DNA from 2 places in the Paenibacillus sp. Y568 genome. Region 2 is predicted to be linked to the other one. Evidence: predicted binding sites of a transcription regulator. Region 2 holds the regulator's gene; the other holds the start of a gene.
What was found. The regulator Rex, encoded in region 2, represses fermentation and respiration genes when NADH is low (regulators of the CRP and FNR family bind a similar motif). The targets are predictions, from matches to a motif close to TTGTGAAATATTTCACAA.

Region 1 (4,223 bases), 200 kb from region 2:
CGACAAAGATTTCCCATCCTCCATCATTTCCGACGATACCGATATCTTTCGTACACGATTCCGCACAGTTCCGCGGACAACCATTCACAGCGTATTTAAATTTAGCAGGTAAATCGAGTCTCTCGAATTTACGTTCTAACAGAGCACCCATAGCCATAGAATCCTGTGTTCCGAATCGGCAGAATTGAGAACCTACACATGTCTTCACCGTACGTAGTGACTTGGCATAAGCATAGCCTGAAGGCATATCAAGTTCTTCCCATACGCTAGGCAAGTCTTCTTTCTTAACCCCAATTAGATCCAAGCGTTGTCCACCTGTCACTTTTACTACCTTAACATCATATTTTAAGGAAACATCAGCAATCTTCTTGAGTTCCTCTGGTGTTGTTACGCCGCCGTACATCCGTGGAACAACGGTATACGTACCATCCTTTTGGATATTTGCATTCATACGCTCATTCACAAAGCGTGATTCTTTCTCATCTTCATGAGTCTCAGGGTTCAACATCCCTAGATAATAATTAATTGCGGGACGGCACTTAGAGCATCCTTCTTGATTACTCCAACCCAGTACATTCATTACTTCACGCGTTGTAGATAACCCTTTAGCGGTAATCTGTGCTACAACTTCATCTCTATCGAGAGTCGTACAACCACAAATTCCTTGTTTGGCTGCTGTCTTGAATCCATCTCCAAGAACATACTGCAATATTTGCTCAACGACTGGTTTACAGCCACCACATGATCGGGTTGCACCAGTACAAGCTTTAATCTCATCTACTGTTGTTAGACCCTGATCCGTTATAACATCAACAATTGTTTTTTTAGTTACACCATTACATCCACAAACAATTTCATCGTCAGCCATAGTCTCTACCGATGACTGTTTATTAGCGCCACCACCACAACATCCTGTTCCCATAATCGTGCTGTAAATTTCATCTGTCATTTCAGACTGTTGTTTAATCAATTTTTGTAGATTGGAAGACTCCGTTACATCCCCGAATAATACTGCTCCCACAATGACGTTATCACATAGAAGGACTTTCTTATATGTTCTTTTCCACTCGTCTTTAGCAGAGATCACCGTATGTTTGGGCTCTTCAACAAACTCTCCTGCTGAGAATACGTCGACACCAGAGATCTTTAGCTTAGTTGCCACGATAGAACCCTCATATGGATTCGTATCTACTCCGCAAATATGCTTAGCCAATACATTTCCTTGTTCAAATAATGGTGCTACAAGCCCATAACATATTCCTCTATGCTCTGTACACTCACCAACAGAATATACACCATCACATGAAGTAAGCATGTAATCATCTACAATAATACCTCGTCCTACTTCCATGTTACTAGCTTTGGCAAGAGCTATGTTCGGTTTAATACCTACAGCCATAACCACAAGTTCTGCATCCAAAATACTACCGTCGCTGAAACGCAACCCACTTACTCGATCTTCCCCAATAAGTTCAGAAGTTTGTTTTCCCATAGCGAATTTAATGCCTTGACGTTCCAATTCCGCTTGTAACATCGAAGAAGCGCTGTGATCTAGTTGACGCTCCATAATATCTTCCATAAGATGAACGACAGTTACATCCATTCCCAAATTCACAAGTCCTTTGGCTGCTTCTAACCCTAACAGCCCCCCACCAATAACCGCAGCTTTTTTATATTTCTTAGCAGCTTCAAGCATTTGGTTACAGTCACTAATATCTCGGAAGCCTACTACGCCCTCTTTGTCGCTGCCAGGAATAGGTAGAATGAACGGATTAGAACCTGTAGCAATGATAAGTTTGTCGTAACTTTCCGTCATACCCTTATCAGTTGTTATCTGTTTATTTGTTGTATCAATATGTGTCACTGTTGTCGTCGTATGCAATGTAATGTTATTGTCCTTGTACCAATTCCAATCGTTCAGAACGATATCGTCAACCGTTTTGCTACCCTCTAGAACGTAGGAGAGCATTATACGGTTATAGTTAGGATGTGGTTCACTACCAAATACCGTAATATCAAATGAATCACTTAATTTTAGAATTTGTTCAACTGTACTTATGCCAGCCATACCATTACCAATAACGATTAATTTTTCTCTTTTAGATGATACCATGTTCGATTGCCTCCCTCTCTGCCTTGCTTATAAAAATATTATAACATGGGAATGAACACTGGTTGTGATTTCATTCACATGAATTGTGAATAATATCACAAATATGTTCACAATTTAAAATACATGTGAACATATTCCATGATAAATGACCTTGCTGTTTCGACATATCCGTTTGTCACAAGGTTAATATTTGCAAATATATTTTGAATACGCTTATAAGCTATGCTGAATTCCTACCTGTTATGTTTGGACTAGTAAATGGTAACATAGCAGAGTTCAGCACAGCTTAAAAACCAATTCCAACCAAATTCCATTCCCTTAGGAGGATTGCATTCCTACTATCTCAGGACTGAACCCGTCGCATGATAAGGAATTACCACAGTATCAGGCTTGAAAACGCGGAAACAATATATTGTTCTCTAAATGCACATGTTCATATGTCATTCGTTCAAGTTCAGCAAGTCTTTCGTACGTTAAACGATACGTAGTGCAAGCATGGATCGGAGGTGTGAAATCATTCGTGATTTCTCTGATCTCTTTTAGAATATCACCTGCTTTGTCATGCTCCTCCTCCAATGTCCCAATAGCATTGTTAAGCTCTTGGTTAGCAGATCCATCAAGTGATTGATCTAGGGCAACCATCTTAGGAAAGATTTGCTCTTCTTCATTAGATGTATGTTCAAGCAATTCATCCTTTAGCTGTGTGAACAGAACGTATAATTGTGCCAAATGAAGATCATGATCACCATGAACTCGATTAACTCTCGCCACATTCTTATATATAGCAGGAAGTTCCTCGCGTAAATAATCGTGATGTTTACTTACAATATAATGAATTAAAGCTTCTGAACTCATTTCAGTAAAATAGTTAGCTCCTTCATGATCTTCATTTAAGCCGGCATGGTTGTCTGCAAGATTGCGTAACTCCTCTAATACTTGATTAATATCCAAGCCTTTCTCCTCAACCGCTTCGATTAGTGGCCGTTTGCCACCACAACAGAAGTCAATTTTGTGATCCCGGAAATAATCGCTGGCTTTCGGAAATTGTATAACAATATCACTTACTATGTTATCACTACTGAAAAGGGGTTTAGTTGACATTATGAATTCCTCCTAGGGTTGCTTTCTTTCTTACCTTTTTAGGCTACACCTAGGAGAGAAGGAGGATTGTGATTGTACTCACAAGAATCATATTACTTTCAAATTAGTTGATAGAAGCTTCCATAAAGGTTCTGCATCCATTACTATTTTTAAGATATGGACCAATGCCTTGAAAGTTGGAACGGTTAATGTATACCCCTGTCATCCAAGTACCCTTCAAAGGAGTTCCTTCTGTTTGGATCAGTAAAGAGGGAGCTGGGATTAATTCTTGGTAGATCGGGAGCTTGGTCTTATGCTTCTTATAAGGTTTGCCAAGTTCAATAAGAGGATTAACACTCATATAGGTAGGTACAAAATACGAAGAGATCGTCTCTAGTTCTTCACTATTATAAAAGGCATCTTGCCCCAAAAAGGGATGCAGCAAAATGATTTTTTCAAATTGGGACCATATCATCATTTGTAGAATCATACTTTGCAATTTGGCATTAGGTAGGCTTCTTTGTTCCTTATTCCCATCTATCTTTGTCTGCCACTCATAACCGATGCATTTCCAACCCTTTGGACCTTGAATCCATTTCTGAAATACACCCTCTTGATTGTGATTTGTTATCCTATGAGTAACAGTAGAATGAGTTGAAGGTGGGTCAGTACACACCAACTGAGGCAAATACCGACCAAGCAACTCTAGTGCCTTATCGTAGACATATTGCACTTTTATCGAGGCGTTTTCAAGTTCAGCAATGTCCTCTTTACCATATACGACTTCTTGGGTGGGTACATTTTTTCCCAATCTATCTCCTCCTTCAATACGTATTCAATCATTTTTTTCCAATTATACTACAAATCCCGCATATAGGTGATGAATATTAGACATTTAGAGCAAAAAACCCTCATTTCAATAAAGAAAAATGGGGGTTAACAATAGGGATAGGGTAGATATCCAAATTCTAAGTTAGACTCATTCTACCCAATTCTCAGCCCATGATTGGATTTGTTCCATAACAGGGCG
Region 2 (4,223 bases):
TATATTTAAAATTCTATGTGAATATTCAAAAAAAACTGACGAAAGAATCATTCTTTATAGAATAATTTCGTCAGCTTTTATTTGGTGAATCGTCATTTTTATCGATTGGGTAATGTATATTGTTCTCCTAATTGTGTTCCATCACTGAATCTATAGAATCGATAGTAGTAATGATCTTTCTCTTTGTAAAAGAGTTGCCACACAGGGGTCCCATGAAACAACCCGAGCTGTAAACGAATCTCATCAATGTTTGGAAGATCACTCTGAATAATAGCAGTAATCTGTCTTTCAGATAATCCATCCTTTATAAATTCGCTATGCACAGACCCAGATGTTTCGTCTACGTTGTACTCATCTGTGAATGGAACCCACACGATAAGAGCTTGATCATCCTTATTTTTACCTTCGATGACCCAGACTACATTATCCCACACCGATTTGTCCGTTTTTGTGACTTTCACTAATTCGGTTTGTTTCTTTGCTGCTGTAATAGCGATGTCTTCCTGGCTCCATTGGTCCTTCATAACATATATGTAATAACGATAGAGTCCAAACAATACAACCACACAGATTGCAATTCCTAGTAAAATCCATCTCTTCTTGTTCTTCTTCAACCTGAACTTCCTTTCATCAGGAATAGCCTATCATCTTAGCGGTTTAATAAGCCTTCAAAAGATGACTGAGCTTCACGATGAATCCGCTCTTCATCCATAGTAAGACAAGCCCCATTCTTTACAACTTGTTTGCCGTTAACCCACACATGCTCTACATCTTTACTACTTGCAGAGTAAATGGAATGTGAGATGAAGTCTGTATGTGGTAGGAAATGAGCCTGATCGGTATTTAATGCGATAAAGTCTGCTTTCATACCTGGTGCCAATCTACCTATGTTTTCTAGAAATAGAGATTTGGCTCCATAACTAGTACCCATTCGAAGTGCTTCAGCAGCAGGAATTGCTGTTGGATCTCCTGAAATACCTTTGTGAATAAGCGCTGCTAGACGCATTTCTTCAAACATATCTAAATTGTTATTGCTCGCTGGACCATCTGTTCCTAAGGATACAGTTACGCCTGCCTTCAATAGATCTGTGACCCGTGCAATACCACTTGCTAGCTTCAAGTTGCTTCCTGGGTTATGTGACACGCCCACTTGATGGGCAGCTAATATGTCAATTTCTTCATCTGTCAAATGTACACCATGAGCGACAAGAGATGGACGTGTGAACATGCCGAGTTTCTCTAAATGTTGAACAGGTCTAAGACCATAATCAGTCACATTCTGTGCCACTTCACTCAGCGTCTCAGACATGTGTGTATGCATCGGAAGATCTAGATCATGCGCTGCCTGTACAAACTTCTCAAAAAAGGATGGAGGACATGTGTAAGGCGCGTGCGGGGACATCATCGTAGTAATACGTCCTTCTGCTTGACCGTTCCAATCTTTTGCAAAGGCAATCGCTTCTTGAAGTTTATGTTGTTGCATTTCTTCTGAACAGAACCCAATAACACCTCTTGTTAGTACCGCACGAATACCCGATTCTTGCACTACTTTAGCGACTTGATCCATATGATCATACATGTCTAGAAAAGTAGTTGTTCCACCTTTTAACATTTCCAATACAGAGAGCGATGATCCCCAATAAACATCTTTTGAGGTAAACTTCTCCTCCATTGGCCACATTTTTTCCTGCAACCACACTTGGAGAGCTAAATCATCACCATAACCTCTTAGTAATGACATCGCCGCATGTCCATGTGTATTCACAAGTCCAGGTAAAAATAGAAGATGCGTACCATCAACGACGGGGATATGATCAGAATCAGCTGGTTTGTCCTCGCCAATATACGTTATAAGGTCATCTTCAATAAGCATATAGCCCTTTACAACGGATTGTTCATTATTCAGAACAGCAAACGTACCATTCTTAATGATCCATTTCTGTGTTTGATTGTTCACTGTCATGTGATTCTTCCTTTCCATTATCCAAATAATAAGCAAGACTAAGCATATCCGTTGTGAAATCAGCTGCATGAATACGAACATCCGCTGGAGCTTTCAACACAACAGGTGCAAAATTCAAAATCGCCTTAATCCCAGCTTCTATTAACTTATCTGCAACATGCTGTGCTTCTGTTTCTGGAACCGTAATAATACCTATTCTTATATTTTGTTGCTTAATGGTATCCACTAGATCCTCCATAGGTTGGACCTTTAACGTATTAATAACGGAACCTACCTTGGGAGCATACGAATCAAAAACAGCGATAATCTTTAAATTTTCCTTTAGATAAGCATTGTAATTGGATAAAGCATGACCAAGATTACCTGCACCTATTAGAACCACATTGATTTGTTGATCGAGATTCAGGATATGACCAATCTTCTCAATCAAATAGGCCACGTCATATCCTATACCTTTACGTCCGAAGTCTCCAAAATAAGCGAGATCTTTACGAATTTGTGCAGGATTCAAATCGAGTTTTTGACCTAACTCCTGTGAAGAGACAGTGGCTACTTCACGTCTCTGAAGATCTGAAAGATAACGCAGATATACAGGTAATCTGCGTACAACAGCTTCTGAAATTTTTTCAGATTTCATTCTTGCTCCCCCTAATTATTAACTCTTTAGGATCCTTCTTCAAGAAGGATCCCTTTCACTTAACCACTCCGAAATCCGTGGAACCATTTGATTGGTCGGCATATGCTCCATCTTAGGACCAGGTAATGAATACAGGAAATGTTTGCCGTAATATGATTCGATTACTCGCGTATCATATACGATTACAATCCCCCTATCATTCGCAGTACGCACTAACCGACCAAATCCTTGTTTGAACCGAATGACCGCTTGCGGAACCGACAGTTTCATGAATGGATTTTTCTTTTGTTGCTTAAGAAGTTCACTCTTTGCTTCAACCAAAGGATGGTTCGGTGGCTGAAATGGTAGTCGAACAATGGCCAAACAAGTCAGTGCTTCACCGGGAATATCGACACCTTCCCAGAAGCTACTTGTTCCTAACAGTACCGATGCACTACTGTCTTGAAAACGACGAATCAACTTGCTTCGACTTCCAGTATCAACACCTTGGCCGAGTATCGTTATATCACTTGAAGACAGTTCATTACGTAATGGTTCATAAACTTGACGAAGCATGCGATAGGATGTGAATAACACTAACATACGTCCATGCGTAGCTATAGCTGTGTCAGCTAACGACTTCACCAGCGTCTCTACAAAAAGAGCATCTCCTACACTTCCCTTAACACTTGGAAAGTCACGTGGAATCACGAGCAATGCCTGATCACGATATCGAAAAGGCGAAGGTAGCTGAACTGTTACAAGTCGACCTTGATCTGATGCTTCTTGTAAGCCTAGATTTTCAATCATATACTGAAAGGATTTCTCGATAGATAACGTTGCTGAAGTTAGAATAATACTCTTCTTTTTATCGAAGAACACTTCCTTCAACTGCTTGCTTACATCGACAGGCACGGCATACAATTGTAGAGATTTGCTACGGAAATGTCCATTAGCCTCCATCCAGTAAACATTGCCTAAATCGTTAAGCGCCATGAACATGTGAAGATCTTCGCGTTCACTCGATAAATCCTTAATCAGACCGCTTATGTCCGTTATCAGACTATCTGAGTTGAAATCGTCTAGTTCTTTAATGTCGTTCAACATTCTCTCCGATTTACGAATGACCTCTCCAAGCGTTACGTATATTTGATTCTCAATTGCAGACAAGAGTTCCCAATCCTTTGGTTTCTTTGTAGGTTGCAATCGAAGCACGAATTGTCCAGTCTCACCAGGAGCTGCATCACTTCGCTCGGGAAGAAGAGCAAACAACATATCATTCAGTCGGTCCCAGTGCTCCTTCACTTCAATTAATTCGCCACTCAATATATCGATGGAAGTTATCCAATCCGAAGCCTTTTCATCATGTGAAGAACGAAGTTGTTGAATTAACGCTGGAAATTGTCCATTACGATTATCTTTATACAGTCTTGTAAGTGTATGGACGACGGTGAAATATTTCATATGAAGACCTAAATGCTTACCTGCCACGTCTTCTAAATGATGTGCTTCATCAATAACTAAGTGCTCATAAGCAGGTAATAATTGATGTCCAGCTTTAACATCCGTAAATAACTTAGAGTGGTTCGTAATAACCACATCAGCAATTCCCGCTTCATGCTTAGCACGATGATAATAACATTT

Region 1: a site for Rex is predicted at 2,197-2,214, ahead of nirB (nitrite reductase large subunit NirB). Genes of this name have one in related genera too.

The regions. Positions count from the first base shown of each region.
Region 1 is NZ_JCAIUM010000001.1:291,795-296,017, forward strand. It holds gene nirB (nitrite reductase large subunit NirB) at 1-2,113, opposite strand, end outside; gene ric (iron-sulfur cluster repair di-iron protein) at 2,498-3,214, opposite strand; gene AC1D7X_RS01470 (hypothetical protein) at 3,318-4,004, opposite strand; gene AC1D7X_RS01475 (winged helix-turn-helix transcriptional regulator) at 4,173-4,223, opposite strand, start outside.
Region 2 is NZ_JCAIUM010000001.1:89,201-93,423, forward strand. It holds gene AC1D7X_RS00380 (cell wall elongation regulator TseB-like domain-containing protein) at 99-614, opposite strand; gene AC1D7X_RS00385 (amidohydrolase) at 650-1,963, opposite strand; gene AC1D7X_RS00390 (redox-sensing transcriptional repressor Rex) at 1,926-2,600, opposite strand; gene dinG (ATP-dependent DNA helicase DinG) at 2,640-4,223, opposite strand, start outside.